DNA from 2 places in the Comamonas thiooxydans genome. Region 1 is predicted to be linked to the other one. Evidence: predicted binding sites of a transcription regulator. Region 1 holds the regulator's gene; the other holds the start of a gene.
What was found. The regulator sigma-54, encoded in region 1, starts transcription at its own class of promoters, with help from an activator protein. The targets are predictions, from matches to a motif close to TGGCANGNAANCTGCTTT.
Positions count from the first base shown of each region.

Region 2: CTR2_RS03255 (ammonium transporter) is a predicted target of sigma-54. The motif match lies at 3,330-3,347, and genes of this name have one in related genera.

Region 1 is NZ_AP026738.1:5,615,797-5,623,437, forward strand. Features, by position in the region: gene CTR2_RS26155 (DUF711 family protein) at 1-252, shown strand, start outside; gene CTR2_RS26160 (aspartyl/asparaginyl beta-hydroxylase domain-containing protein) at 386-1,309, shown strand; gene CTR2_RS26165 (S41 family peptidase) at 1,575-3,164, shown strand; gene CTR2_RS26170 (RNA polymerase factor sigma-54) at 3,168-4,769, opposite strand; gene lptB (LPS export ABC transporter ATP-binding protein) at 4,915-5,697, opposite strand; gene lptA (lipopolysaccharide transport periplasmic protein LptA) at 5,694-6,350, opposite strand; gene CTR2_RS26185 (thiol:disulfide interchange protein DsbA/DsbL) at 6,481-7,131, opposite strand; gene CTR2_RS26190 (SPOR domain-containing protein) at 7,244-7,641, opposite strand, start outside.
Region 2 is NZ_AP026738.1:723,326-730,966, forward strand. Features, by position in the region: gene CTR2_RS03240 (hypothetical protein) at 35-472, shown strand; gene CTR2_RS03245 (EF-hand domain-containing protein) at 538-1,005, opposite strand; gene CTR2_RS03250 (5'-nucleotidase) at 1,077-1,994, opposite strand; gene CTR2_RS03255 (ammonium transporter) at 2,056-3,258, opposite strand; gene gspF (type II secretion system inner membrane protein GspF) at 3,391-4,614, opposite strand; gene CTR2_RS03265 (SDR family NAD(P)-dependent oxidoreductase) at 4,775-5,524, shown strand; gene CTR2_RS03270 (glutathione S-transferase family protein) at 5,596-6,252, opposite strand; gene CTR2_RS03275 (helix-turn-helix transcriptional regulator) at 6,346-7,035, opposite strand; gene CTR2_RS03280 (LLM class flavin-dependent oxidoreductase) at 7,162-7,641, opposite strand, start outside.

The DNA.
Region 1 (7,641 bases):
GACGAATTCGATATCCGCGCCCTGCTGACCTACAGCAGCGTCTGCGGCATCGGCCTCGATACCGTGCCTGTGCCGGGCGACAGCAGCGCCGAGCAGATCGCCGCCGTCATGCGCGATACGGGCACCATGGCTTTTCGCCTCAACAAGCCGCTGACGGTGCGCCTGTTCCCCGTGCCCGGGCTCAAAGCCGGCGACAAAACGGGCTTCGAGAGCGCGGATCTGTGCAACTGCGCCGTGCTGGCTCTGCCTTGAACATTTAACAAGCGGGCTGCTGCGCTTGGCCGTCAAGCGCCGGCAGCTATTGCTTTTGATATTCCCCTACCCCGGTTCTGTTTGACCTGCCCCCATGGTGACCGCCGGGGTGCCCCCGGTAAAATTGGCCCTTATGGCAAAAATTATCGTTCTGGCACTGGTGCTGCTTTTCTTTGGCTGCGGGCTGTACATGCATCTGCGCGGCAAGGTGCGCCACAAGGTGGTCAAGCAATTGTTTGACCACTCCACGTTCACGGCGCCGTTCAATGTCTTCATGCTGATGTTCAGCAAGGTGCCGCGCACGCCCTACCTGCCCACCAGCACCTTCCCCGAACTGGCACCGCTGCAGGCCAACTGGCGTGAAATCCGCGAGGAAGCCGTCAATCTGCAAAAGAACATGCAGATCAAGGCCGCCGCCAACAACGATGACGCAGGCTTCAACTCCTTCTTCAAGACCGGCTGGAAGCGCTTCTACCTCAAGTGGTACGGCGATGCCCACCCTTCGGCCATGGAACTGTGTCCCAAGACCACGGCCCTGGTGAAGTCGATTCCCAGCGTCAAGGCCGCCATGTTTGCCGAGCTGCCGCCCGGCGCCAAGCTCAATCTGCACCGCGACCCCTATGCGGGCTCGCTGCGCTATCACCTGGCCGTGCTGGCCCCCAACGACGACCGCTGCATGATCGAGGTCGACGGCAAGCCCTATAGCTGGCGCGAAGGCGAAGGCGTGATCTTCGACGAGACCTATATGCACTGGGCCGAGAACCGCTCGGAAGGCAACCGCATCGTGCTGTTCTGCGATGTGGAACGCCCCATGACCAATGGCTTTGCGCAATGGCTCAATCACTGGCTGGGCAAGAACGTGGTGGCCGCCGCCAGCTCGCCCAACAACGAAGGCGATCCGCGCGGCATGATCAGCAAGCTGTTCAAGATCTCGTTCTATGCGGGCAAGTACCGCCGCGCCTTCCGCGACTGGAATCCGACCTTCTACAAGATCCTCAAGTTCGGACTGATGATCGGCGTGCTGGTCTGGTTTATCTGGTGGCTGATACCAAACTAGGCCGCCCCATCAAAAAAGCCGCTGATGCATTGCACAGCGGCTTTTTTGTTGCCCAACGCAATCCTTCGAGAGGATAGATAGGACTATCCAAGCCATAAACCACCTCCGGTCACGGAAATCAGATACAGCGGCAGACAAATCACGACACGCCTTTTGGCTTGACTTGCGCATAGTGACTTTCGGCATTTGGTGGTAATAATTCGCGGCACCGTTTCTAAAATATCGGATGGGATTGGCATTCCACATCCAGCCGAGGGAGCTTTCGATGTCGAGTTCAATCCGTGGCGTTGCCCTGTGTGGCGTAGTGTGCCTGAGCCTGCTTGCAGGTTGCGGCGGGGGCGTGAATGACAGTCCTGTTACCGATAGCCCAGGCAGCAGCAACCCAGACAACACTGGCCCGCCCCCAAACCCGGCCGAGACATCCAGCAGCTTTGCCCAGCAATGCTCTCCCGACAACATCCTGGCCGATACCCCGCTACGCAACGCTACGCTGGACACGGAAAAGCGCTGGCTGCGCACCTACTTTGATGAAGCCTATCTGTGGCGCGAAGAGGTCCCAGCTGTAGACCCTGGCGCAGCCAGCTTCAGCAGCGGCTACTACTACACCGACCTGAGCAATTACTTTGATGCACTGCTGACGCCTGCCATTACCGAATCCGGTGCCCGGCGCGACCAGTTCAGCTTTATGTATCCCACGCAGCTATGGCAATCGGTCTCCGAAAACGCCACTGCGCCCAGTCACGGCATCGAGTGGCGAATGGCCAGCCCCACACCGCCACGGGGCCTGCGCATCGCCTATATCGAGCCCGGCAGCCCAGCCGATGTGGCGGGCTTTAAGCGTGGCGACACCCTGGTCTCGATCGATGACGTCTCCGCCGATGCGCCCGATGCCGATGGGGTGGATGTGCTCAATGCCGGATTGTTCCCTGAGATATTGGGCGTCACGCACAACTTCATCCTACAGCGCGGCGGCGCGCAACTGCCCGTGCAAAATCTGACCAGCACCAATATCACCAACACCCCGGTGCCGCAGTCGCGAGTGCTCACGCTAAACAGCGGTGCACGTGCTGGCTACATCGTCTTCAATGACCATGTGCTGCCCGCCGAAGGTCAGCTGGTCACCGCCATTTCCAATCTGCGCAACCAGAACGTGAGCGATTTAGTGCTGGATCTGCGCTACAACGGCGGTGGTTTTCTGTTCATCGCTGCAGAGCTGGCAACCATGATTGCGGGCAGCACGCAAACGGCTGGCAAGACTTTCGAGACGCTGCAATACAACGCACGCCGCAGCGCAGAAACGCAGGTGACGCCGTTTTATGGCAGCTCCTGCTTTCCCATCAACAACGAATGCAGCAATATTCAGCCCTTGCCCACACTCAACCTGAAGCGGGTGTATGTCCTAGCGCAATCGGGCACGTGCTCGGCCAGTGAGGCACTGATCAATGGCCTGCGCGGTGTGGATGTGGAAGTCATCCTGATTGGAGGCACGACCTGCGGCAAGCCTTATGGTTTTACGGCCAAGGACAACTGCGGCATCAGTTACTTCCCTATCGAGTTTGCCGGTATCAATGCCAAAGGCTTTGGCGACTACGCCGACGGTTTTACACCGGGCAATGGTCCAACACAGCGCTATGTGCCCGGTTGCAGCGTGCCCGATGATTTAGACCATGCACTGGGTGACCCGCAGGAAGGCATGCTGGCTGCCGCCATGAACCATATCAGCACGGGCTTGTGCCCCGCTCAGCCTTTTGCTGCCACAGCCCGCAAGCGCAGTGTCAGCCCTGATCCGAATGCTGCGCCTCTTACGCTCCGGCGCAACCCGGCACGCAACAACCGCCTGCTGCTGCCGCACTAAGTCTTAGAGCGCCTTGCGCAGCGTGGTCGTCGGTATCTTGAGCTGCTCGCGGTATTTGGCGACGGTGCGACGCGCGCACTCGATGCCCTGCTCCTTGAGCATATCGGCCAGCTTGGCGTCCGATAGCGGCTTCCTGGCATCTTCGGCATCGACAAACTGCTTGATCAGCGCACGCACGGCCGTGCTGGAGGCGCTGCCGCCGGTTTCCGTGCCCAGGCCCGAACCGAAGAAATACTTGAGCTCGAAGGTGCCCTGGGGCGTGGCCATGTACTTGGCGGTGGTCACACGGCTGATGGTGGACTCGTGCAGGCCCAGCGTGTCTGCGATATCGCGCAGCACCAGCGGTCGCATGGCCAGCTCACCATGCACAAAGAAGTTCTTCTGCCGCTCCACGATGGCTTCGGAGACCCGCAAGATGGTGTCGAAGCGCTGCTGGATGTTCTTGATGAACCAGCGCGCCTCCTGCAGTTGCTGCTGCAGCGCCGCATGGCCGTCGCTGTTCTTGTGGCGGCGCAGCACGCTGGCATAGATGTCATGCACGCGCAGACGCGGCATGACCTCGGGGTTGAGCTGCACGGAAAAGTCCGCCCGGCCCGAGCCGGCCCGCACCGGGCGCACGATGACATCGGGCACCACGATATGGCGTTCCACGTCGACAAAGCGGCGCCCCGGACGCGGCTCCAGCCTGGCGATCAGGGCCATGGCCTCGCGCAGTTGCTCCTCGCGCGCGCCGCACAGGCTGGTGAGCTTGCGCAGATCGCGCCGCGCCAGCAGGTCCATGGGCTGCGCGCAGATGGCCTGCGCCAGCAGCAGCCGGTTCATATGCGCCTCGGTCGTGCCCTCATCCTCGGCGGTGCGGATGAGATCGCGCAGCTGCAGCTGCAGGCACTCGGCCAGATCACGCGCGCCCACGCCCACGGGCTCCAGGCTTTGCAGCAGCTTCAGCGCAATGGCAAAGTGCTGCTCCAGCTCCTCGCGCTCTTCGAGGTCGTCGCCGGCCAGGCTCTGCGCCAGCTCCTGCAGGGAATCCTCGAGATAGCCGTCGTCACTGAGCGACTCGATGAGAAAGCGCAGTGCCGCCATGTCCGCCGCGCCCAGATGCAGGCTCAGCGCCTGACGATGGAGAAAGTCGGTCAGGCTCTGGTGCTCGCGCGCCAGATCGATGGCATCGGTTTCGTCATCGCCATCGCGGTTGCGCGTGGAGCTGCTGGCCGAGGGGGTATCCCACTCGCTGCTGGATTCGCCGCCCCATTCCCCGTCCTGGCCGTCCATGCCGTCGGCCTCCCAGTTCAGCGTTTCAGGGGTTTCGGGGTTTGGTGCTTCCGCTACTGTTTCAGTAGCTGATTGCGCTTGCGATGCTTCCTTTTCAGCATGAATTCCATCTGAAGTGCTGTATTCATTAACGCTAGCAGCTACATCTGCAGGAGCATCACCCGTAGTTTCGGCCTCATCGCCCGCACGCTCCAGAAAAGGGTTGTCGACCAGCATCTGCTCGACTTCCTGCGCCAGCTCCAGAGTGGAGAGCTGCAGCAGCTGAATGGATTGCTGCAGCTGCGGCGTCAGCGATAAATGCTGCGAAACGCGTAGCGAGAGACCTGGCTTCATCGAGGCGCGGCTCCCAGACAATCATTGCAAACGCGCGCAGTGCCATGGGTTTGCCGCCGGGCTGCCCCAAGGCAAGCCTCGGCGCAGCCGGTCAGGAACCCTTCTGGGGGCAGCGACCACACAAAGTGAGGGAGCGTGGAGGTCATCACATTCTGAAATGTTCGCCCAGATAGACGCGGCGCACATCGGCGTTCTCCACGATCTCCTCGGGCGTGCCTTCGGCCAGCACATGGCCGTCGCTGATGATGAAGGCGTGGTCGCAGATGCCCAGCGTCTCGCGCACATTGTGGTCGGTGATCAGCACGCCTATGCCGCGCTCCTTGAGGAAGCCGATGATGCGCTGGATCTCGATCACCGCAATCGGGTCGATGCCGGCAAACGGCTCGTCAAGCAGAATGAAGCGCGGTTGCGTGGCCAGGGCGCGGGCAATTTCCACGCGACGGCGCTCACCACCGGACAGCGCCAGCGCCGGCGACTGGCGCAGATGCTCGACGCGCAGCTCCTGCAGCAGGCCGGTGAGGCGCTTTTCGATCTCGTCGCGCGTCAGCGCCTTGCCCTGCTCGTCCTTTTGCAGCTCCAGCACGGCGCGCACATTGTCTTCCACGCTGAGCTTGCGAAAGATGGAGGCTTCCTGGGGCAGATAGGACAGGCCCAGGCGCGAACGCTGGTGAATCGGCATGCCGCCCACCGGCTGGCCGTCGATGAAGATCTCGCCGCCGTCGCTGCGCACCAGGCCCACGATCATGTAGAACGATGTGGTCTTGCCCGCACCGTTGGGGCCGAGCAAACCGACCACCTCGCCTTTTTGCACGGACAGGGACACATCCTTGACCACCTTGCGGCTGCCGTAGGACTTGGCCAGATGCTTGGCCTCCAGGCGGCTGTCGGACTCGCCGCTGCGGCTGCTGGAGAAAGTCGGCTCGCTCATTTCTTCTCGTCGGCTTTCTCGCCGCCCAGCGTCATGCTCTGGCGCAGCTGCGTGGCAGGTGTTGCAGGCTTGGGCTGTGCCCCCGGCGTACCGTCCTTGGGCGCCATGATGGCGCGCACACGGCCGCCCTGCCCCACGGAGGAACTCGGCAGGCCGCCGCTGGTCTTCTGACCATCGACGGTATAGACGTCGGTGATGTTGTTGTAGACGATGATGGAGCCCGTGACCTGATCACTGAGCTGACCGCCACGGTAGCGGCGCATCTCGCCACGACGGATGAACTTGACGATGTCGGCCTTGCCGTCGTACTCGATGACTTCGCCTTCGCCCTCGATGAACTCCTCGGGCTGACCGGCCACGGTATCGCGCTTCTGACGGAAGAACGCCCGCTTGCCTGCCTCGGCCTTGATCACACCGTACTGATAGCCCTCGGCGTCCTGCCGCACATCGAGCTGGGCGCCGCGCAGCACGATGGAGCCCTTGGTCATCACCACATTGCCGGTGAAGACGCTGGTCTGCTGCAGCTCGTCATGACGCAACGCGTCCGCCTCGATATTCATGGGCTTGGCGCTGTCGGCTTTTTCGGCATGGACAATGCCGGTCGCTGCTGCCAGGGCGCAGGCCAGCGCAAGAGGTAGGAGTGTTTTTTTCATGGAAGGCACGTTTCTTGCATCCATTGTAGTCATTCCCTTTTTGCAACTTGCGTAAAAAACACCCACAAAAAAGCCCGCACGGCGGCGGGCTTGTTGGGCGTCAAACGTCACTGGCGTCTGCTGCCTAATCTCAGGCCTTGCGGCTGGAGGCGACCAGCGCATTGACCACGCGCAGCACATTGTCCATATTGCCGGCCTTGGTGCCGTCCGTGTAGTAGCGGCCGGCCACACCCATGGCGGGCACGCCTTCCACGTCATATTCGTTTTGCAGCTGAGCAGCCTTGCGCGCCTGATTGGCCACGGTGAAGGAGTTGTAGACCTCCTTGAACTTGGCCAGATCCACGCCCTGCTTGCCCACCCAGTCAAGGATGGCGTCATCGGTCTTGAGCAGATTGCGATCCACGTGGATGGTGCGGAACACCTTGGCGTGCAACTGGGGCAGCAGGTTCATACCCTCCAGGGCGTAGTACAGCTTTTGCTGGGGCACGAAAGAGGCATTGAAAGCCACGGGCACGCGGCGCACCACCACATCGGCAGGCTGGCCCTTTGCCCAGGCTTCGAACTGGGGCTCGAAGGCATTGCAATGCGGGCAGCTGTACCAGAAGAACTCGACCACCTCGACCTTGCCGGCCGGCGCGCTCACGCTGGCGGGCTTGCCGAGCTTGATGTAGTCCTTGCCTTCCTTGGGCGCAGCGCCCTGGGCCCAGCTGGAGGAGGCACCCAGACTCAGGGCACCGGCAGCAGCTGCCGAGGCAGCCAGAGAGAATTCGCGACGTTTCATCTAAACAAACTCCTGTATCAGGTCTGCAGTATCAGAGCCAACAGGCCCAAAAAAGTTCAGCGTTGTCAAAACTACCGATGGCACGAGCCTGAGACCTCAAGCAAGGGCCTGGTTATCTAGCCGCGCGCACCAGGGTCGAGTCCACGCCCGCACCGTCGAGCTTGCCCTTGAGCTGCTCGGCGTCGTCACGCTTGCTGAACGGCCCCACGCGCACGCGGAAAACGGTGATGCCGTTCTGCTCACGCTCGCTGATGCGCGACTCCCAGCCCAGCATGGCCAGCTTGGCACGCTGCGCTTCCGCTTCGCTCTGGCCACGGAAAGCACCGGCCTGCACAAAGTAGTTGAATGCAGAGTCCGAAGAGGATGCCGTCTGCGCGGCCGCCTTTTCCTTGTCTGCACGCGCCTTGTCGGCCTTGTCGGCGGCGGCGGAGCGTTCTTTGACCAGATCACCCAGCGGATCACCCGGTGCGGGCTTGGCAGGCTTCTCCGGCGTAGAAGGTGGTGGCGGCG
Region 2 (7,641 bases), 1.0 Mb from region 1:
CCGCCTGCACCTTTTTACTGCCGAGGGCCAAGCCATGCAAATTCCACCTCTAGACCGGACACAGACGCCCTGGCGTACCCAGGGTGCGGATTTGTATTCCACAGGCGCCTCTGGCGCCGCACCGGTGCGCCCCGTGAATGCGGTGAATGCCACGGAGTCGGTGGACAAGATTGGCGAAGGCCGCACGGTGCGCGAGCCCGAGAAGCCTTCGGCTCCCGATACCGAAAACCGCGACTGGACGCTGGCCGAGGAGGTCAAGCAGAAGGAAGAGGTCGAGGAGCCGCCCAAGGAGCCGATCTCCAAGCAGCTGATCGAGTTCATCCAGTCCATGTGGCGCGCCAGTGCCCAGGCGGTGGAGCAGGCGCAGGAAACCAGCAAGTCGGAAGATCTGCTGCAGAGCAAGCAGACGGCGCGCAATGAGCCGCTGACTTATTCCGAACCCCGGATAAAGCGCAGCGGCAACGCCAAGTAAGCGATTGCTTTTATTTTGAGAGCTGATTGCGCTTGATATTCAAGCGCTTCAGCTATTTTTATATCTTATTTGCCTTCAGGATCAGCGCTGTCAGCTTCTGATTTGTGAGCATCGTCCTTGGCTGGTGCAGCTGCCACGGCTTCCGCGGCCTTGGCCTTTTCACGCGCAGCCCGGTATTTGACGGCAAAGGCGCGCACTTCCTCATAGGTGACAAAGCCGTCCTTGTTGGTGTCGGTTTCGTCAAAGGCGGCGGCCAGCTTGGGGATGATGGCCACTTCCTTGCGGCTGAGCTTTCCATCCTGATTGAAGTCCAGCATCTTGAACTGCTGCTGGGCCTTGATCTCGCCTTTGGAGAGCTGGGTTCCCTGTCTTTCCGCCACCTTGTCGCCGGCGGATTCCTCGGCGCGCACCGTGGGTAGCAGCAGCACGGCGCTGGTCAGCAGCACGCCCATGGCGGTCTTCATGACCGAGCTGCTGCGTGCGACGATGGGGTGGTTCTTGGCTTTTGACATAGCGGTACAGATGAGGGCCATGGCGGCATTCTCAAGCTCCGTCCCGCCGCACTTTCAAAGTTTTGCATTCGCTTGCCGGACTTTGCCAAGTTTTACGTAGGCAGCGCCGCCTTGTCGTGGGCAATGCCGCTGCGCACATGGCCCGAGGGAACATGCCCGGCCGCATTGCGCACATGGCCGGTCTGGTCGTCGAAGAAGAAATCGGGCTCGAACTCGCGCAGAAACCCGCCCTTGGCCAGTCCGCCGAGGAACATGGCTTCATCGACATCGATCTTCCAGTCCATCAGCGTATTCAGCGCGCGTTCATGGGCCGGGGCGCTGCGCGCCGTGACCAGGGCCGTGCGCACGCGCATGCCGGCCACATCGGCCTGCTGCAGCCGGTGCAGGGCGGCCAGCAGCGGCTTGAACGGGCCTTCGGGCAGTGGCTGGGCGGCTTTCTCCAGCTCATGCTGCTGGAAAGCCTCCAGGCCCTGGGCCTGGAAGATGCGCTCGGCCTCGTCGGAAAACAGCACGGCATCGCCGTCGAAAGCGATGCGCACTTCGCGGGGATGGCTGCTGCTGGCACGCATGGAGTCGGTGAACACATGGGCGGCCGGGTAGCCCAGCTGCAGTGCCTGGGTCACGTCGTCGGCATTCGCCGACAGAAACAGCTGGGCTCCCAGCGGGCGCAGATAGCCGAAGGGGTCGCGTCCTTGGGTGAACACGCCGCGCTGTATGGAGTGCAGGCCGTGGGCCTGGGCAGAGCGGAAGACGCGCATGCCGCTGACGGGGTCGTTGCGCGAGAGCAGCACCACTTCCACATGCTGCTGTGCCTCGGTGTTGAAGGCCAGCAGCTTCTTGACCAGCGAGAAGGCCACGCCGGGCGCGGCAGGCACGTTGAGCCGCTCGCGCTGCAGGCGCAGATAGCTCGCCGGGTCGCTGTCCTCGAAGAGGCGGTTTTCCTCCTCGAAATCGAACAGGGCTCGCGAGGAGATGGCAACGACGAGCTTGTCGTTCAGGGTCATGGCCATGGCGGTACGGCTTTAAGCGGATGTGCAGACAAGCTCCGATGATACGCAGGCCGCCTGGCCCTCACCAGTTGGCTTCGCGCTCGGGCGTGGCACTGATGTGGTGTATGGACAGATCGGCCCCGTCGAACTCCTGCTCCTGGCTCAGGCGCAGCCCCATGGTCTTCTTGAGCAGGCCGTAGACCAGCAGACCGCCCAGCGCGGCCCAGGCCACGCCCATCAGCGTGCCTATGAGCTGGGCCAGCGGATGCACGCCGCCAAGCCCGCCCAGCGCCTGCGTGCCGAAGATGCCGGCCGCAATGCCGCCCCAGGCACCGCACAGACCGTGCAGCGGCCACACGCCCAGCACATCGTCGATCTTCCATTTGTTCTGCGTCAGCGTGAACATGAAGACAAAGATGGCGCCTGCGGCAGCCCCCACGACGAGGGCCCCCAGAGGATGCATCAGATCCGAGCCCGCGCAGACGGCGACCAGGCCGGCCAGCGGGCCGTTGTGCACAAAACCCGGGTCGTTTTTGCCCACTGCCAGGGCTGCCAGCGTGCCGCCCACCATGGCCATCAGCGAATTCACGGCGACCAGGCCGGAGATCTTGTCCAGGTTCTGGGCACTCATCACATTGAAGCCGAACCAGCCCACGATCAGAATCCAGGCGCCCAGCGCCAGAAAAGGAATGCTGGAGGGTGGTGTGGCGGCAATCGCTCCGCCCTGGCGGTAACGGTTGCGGCGCGGGCCCAGCAGCAGCACGGCTCCCAGGGCGATCCAGCCGCCCACGGCGTGCACCACCACGCTGCCGGCAAAGTCATGGAACTCGGAGCCGGTCAGCGCCTTGATCCAGGCCTGGACGCCGAAATGCTGGTTCCAGGCAATGCCCTCGAAGAAGGGATAGATCAGGCCCACGATCATGGCCGTGGCGATCAGCTGGGGCCAGAACTTGGCGCGCTCGGCAATGCCGCCCGAGATGATGGCGGGAATGGCGGCGGCAAAGGTCAGCAGAAAGAAGAACTTGACCAGGCCGTAGCCGTTGAGCGCAGCGAGCTGCTCGGCGCCCACGAAAAAGTGCGTGCCGTAGGCCACGCCATAGCCGAGAGCGAAATAGACCACGGTGGAGACCGAGAAGTCGACCAGGATCTTGACCAGGGCATTGACCTGGTTCTTGCGGCGCACGGTGCCCAGCTCCAGAAAAGCGAAACCGGCGTGCATGGCCAGGACCATGACGGCGCCCATCAGAATGAACAGGGCATCCGCGCCCTGTTTTAGTGCTTGCATGAAAACGCTCCAGCTGAAATTTGCTATTTATTGGTGCGAAATTGAGGGAAATACCCGCAATGCACTAAAAGAAAGCAAGAATTGCGCCAAGCTGGAGTGGGCGCTTCCGCACCGCTGCGGGCGCGGAAGCGCCTATTTGACGAACTGGTTGAGCTGGATGATGGGCATGAGCACGGCCAGCACGATGAGCATGACCACCAGTCCCATGACGGCGATGAGCAGCGGCTCGAGGATCGTGGCCAGGTGCATGGCGCGGCGCTGGACCTCGGTGGACAGCTGGGTGGCGGCACGCTGCAGCATCAGCGGTAGCTGGCCCGTCTGCTCGCCCAGCCGGGCGAACATGGCGACCAGGCCCGGAAAGCGCTTCTTCTGAGCCAGGGCCGAGGCCAGTGGCGCGCCTTCGCGCACCAGTACCAGGGCATCCATGGCATCGGCGCGCAGGGCGCGGTTGTTCAGCGTCTCGGCCGCGGCCTGCAAGGCCTTGAGAATGGGCACGCCCGCTCCGGCCAACATGGCCAGGGTGCCGGCAAAGCGCGCCGCGTTATAGCTGCGCGAGAGCCGGCCTATGAGCGGCAGACGCAGCCACTGGGCATCGAAGCGCTCGCGGAATGCCTCGTTCCTGAGCGCCAGCCGAAAGCCCACGGCAGCCAGCAGCAGCACGGCCAGCATGAACCAGCCGTAGTGGCGCACAAAGTCGCTGATGCCGAGCATGACCACGGTGAGAAACGGCAGCGCACGCTTGGTGCCGGCAAACACGCCGGCCACCTGCGGCACCACATAGCTGACCAGAAAGATCACGATGACGATGGCCACCAGCGTCACGATGGCTGGATACAGCGAGGCGCCGATGAGCTTGGATTGCAATGCCTGGCGCGCCTCCAGGTCGTCGGCCAGGTTTTCCAGCACCGGACCCAGACTGCCGCTGGATTCGCCGGCGCCGATCACGGCGCAGAAGATATCGGAAAACTCGCGCGGATGCTGTTCCAGCGCCCTGGCAAAGCTGGAGCCGGCATTGACCTCGGCCCTCAGCGCTGCAACCAACTGATGCTGGCGTTCGTCCTCGGCTTCCTCGGACAGCGCGGCCAGTGCGCGCTCTATGGGCAGGCCGGAGCTGACCAGGCCCGAGAGCTGGCGGGTCCATACCGCGAGGCTGGTGGAGTTGAAGACCGGGCGCGTGAACCATCCGGAAGCGCCGGTGCGGCCCTGGCCCTTGCCTGCGGCGACGGGCTCGACCTGCAGCGGCACCAGGGCCTGGCTGCGCAGCTGGCTGCGCGCGGCACGGGCGTTGTCGGCTTCCAGGGTGCCCTTGCGGGTCTGGCCCTGGGCATCCAGGGCTTCAAAGGTAAAGGCGGGCATGCGCGAATCGATCTGACGGGTGAGGGGTTAATGCAGATAGTAGCGACTAATGATGTCAGCACTTCGGCGTTTGAGAGAGCGAGCCCGGCTTGACGCAGGTCATGACTGCCGCGGCCGGGCTCGGCACAATGGTCTGCCGATTCAAGAATGCGAGGTTTCGATGCTCAAGGACAAGGTTGCATTGGTGACGGGGGCTGCATCCGGCATAGGCCGCTGTGTGGCGCTGACATGGGCCAGGGAAGGCGCGCGCGTGGTGCTGGCCGACCTCAACGAGGAGCAGGGCCAGGAGACCGCAGCCCTGGTGCGCGAGCTGGGCGCAGAGGCACAGTATCTGCGCGCCGACGCCGGCAGCGCGGCGGACCATGAAGCGCTGGTGGCCTTGACCATGCGCCACTTCGGCCGCCTGGACGTGGCCTGCAACAACGCCGGCATCGGCGGCGTCAGCGCGCCCACGGCCGACTATCCGCTGGATGCCTGGGAGCAGGTGCTGCGCGTCAATCTCTCTGGCGTCTTCTATGCCTGCAAATACCAGATAGCCGCCATGCTGCAGGGCGGCGGCGGCTCCATCATCAATATGGCGTCCATCCTCGGTGCCGTGGGCTTTGCCAACTCTGCGGCCTATACAGCCGCCAAGCATGGCGTGCTGGGTCTGACCAAGGCGGCAGCACTCGAATATTCGGCCAGGGGCGTGCGCGTCAATGCCGTGGGACCGGGCTTTATCCAGACCCCCATGATCAGCGGTCTGGAGCAGGATCCGGCCACGCATGCGGCGCTGGTGGCGGCCCATCCCATGGGGCGCCTGGGCCAGCCCGAAGAGATTGCCGAGCTGGTGGCCTGGCTGGCCAGTGACCGCGCGTCGTTTGTGACGGGCGCTTATTACCCGGTCGACGGCGGTTACTTGGCGCGCTGAGTGGTTTGCAGCGGTTTGCTATAGGTTTTGATTGCCCTGCGCTTGACTGGCAGGCGCTACGGGCGAAAACCTTAAACGACTGGCGCCATGGCTGCGGCTTGCATATCGCCGTCGATCTCGTCGGCGCGCACCGAGGCTGCACGCTGCAGCAGCGGCGTGGCATAGGCCTCGAATTCGGGCCGCTTGGGCAAGCTGCCATCCATCATGCTCCAGCCGATATAGCTGGCCAGATACAGATCGGCGGCTGTGAAGTGGTCGCCGCATACATAGCGTTTGCCGGCCACCGCATGCAGCAAGGTGTTCAGCACGTCGTCAAAGCGGCCAAAGCCCGCGCTCATGGCCTGCTGATGAGTTTGCGATTGCAGCCAGCCTTCGTTGCGGGCGGTTGTGACGGCCTCCACCGGCCCGGCGACAAAGAACAGCCAGCGAAAGTAGCTGGCGCGCTCCGTGCTGCCCATCGCCGGGGCCAGTCGTTTCTCGGGGAAAAGCTCGGCCAGATAGGCGAGGATGGCTCCGGTCTCGGTGACCACGGCATCGCCATGCTGCAGCGCCGGGACCTTGCCCATGGGGTTGATGGACAGGTACTCGGGCGACTTCATCTCGGGCCCGAATTCCAGGTCAACGGTTTCATAGTCGGCACCGCATTCCTCCAGCATCCAGCGCACCATGCGGGCGCGTGATCTGGGGTTGCTGAAAAAGCGCAGCTTGGGCTGTTGAGATGTGGACATTGCGGCTCTCCTTGGCGGGTTGTTGTGACATGGCAAAAACGCCATGCAGCCAATGTAGGAGTGGGGGCTGACAGTTTCTGTCAGCAGCGCCTCTCAATCCAGCGTGTAGCCGGTTTCGTCCAGCCAGCGCTGTATCAGCGCCTGGCGCCTTTGTGGATAGCGTTCGCCCAGATCCTCCAGCGCATCCACGCGGTCGGCGCGAAAGTGACGAAAGGCCTGGCGCAACTCGCACCAGGCCGACACCACGCGGCTGCGCTCGAAATAGGCCATGGCAAACGGCCAGATCCGGCGCTGGCTTGGCACGCCATGCTGGTCACGGTAGTGCAGCACGACCTTGTGTTCGGCGCGGATGGCGCGGCGCAGCGCGGCCTGCCAGGGCTCGGCCGGTGGGTCTGTCTGCATATTGGGAACCAGCAGACCGCTGGTGTCGACGGCGATACGCAGCTCCAGCGGCAGCGCCGAGCGTATGCGGTCCATGGCGGCGGTGGCGGCCTGGGCCAGTTGCGGATCGGCCTGCAGGCTGGCCCAGCGAGCGCCCAGCAGCAGCGCCTCCAGCTCGTCGGCGTTGAACATCAGAGGGGGCAGCAAAAAGCCGGGCCGCATCTCGAAGCCTATGCCGGGGTCGCCCAGAATGTCGGCGCCCTGAGTACGCAAGGTGGCGATGTCGCGGTACAGCGTGCGCAGGCTGACGCCCAGCGCCTGGGCCAGCTCGGGCCCGGTCTGCGGCTGACGGGCGCGGCGCAGCGTATCCAGCAATTGCAGCAGACGGGCGGAGCGGCTCATGGGCAAGATTTCAGAGGTGAACGACGCTGGAGTTTGGCATGCTCTCATGCCAGTGCAGCCGGTTTGTCGTTATCCCTGAGCTTCCTCCTCCCGCGCAGCGAAAGAGGAGGGAGTTGCCAGGACCGCTCAGGCTGCGGTGTTCATGGCGCCAGCCGTGATTTCCAGGCTGCGCAGGCGCAGCTCGGCGTCATAGACATCGCTGACGATCATGAATTCATCGGCCTGGGTCTCGTCGGCCAGCTTTTGCAGGCCCTGGCGCACGGTATCGGGGCCGCCAATGACGCCCACGGCCAGAAAATCGGCAATCGCCGCCTGGGCGCGCCCGTCCAGCTGCTCCCAGAAGTCCGGTATCGGTGGCATGAGACGGGTGCGGTTGCCGGTGAGAATGCCGAGCACGCGCTGATAGGTGCTGCTGGCCAGGAACTGGGCCTCTTCATCGCTGGGGGCTGCAATCACGGGCACGCCGACAATCGCGTAAGGCTTGGCCAGTGTGGCACTGGGCTTGAACATCTGGCGGTACAGGGCCAGGGCCTGGTGCAGCATGCGCGGCGCAAAGTGCGAGGCAAAGGCATAGGGCAGGCCCATGTGTGCAGCCAGCTGGGCCGA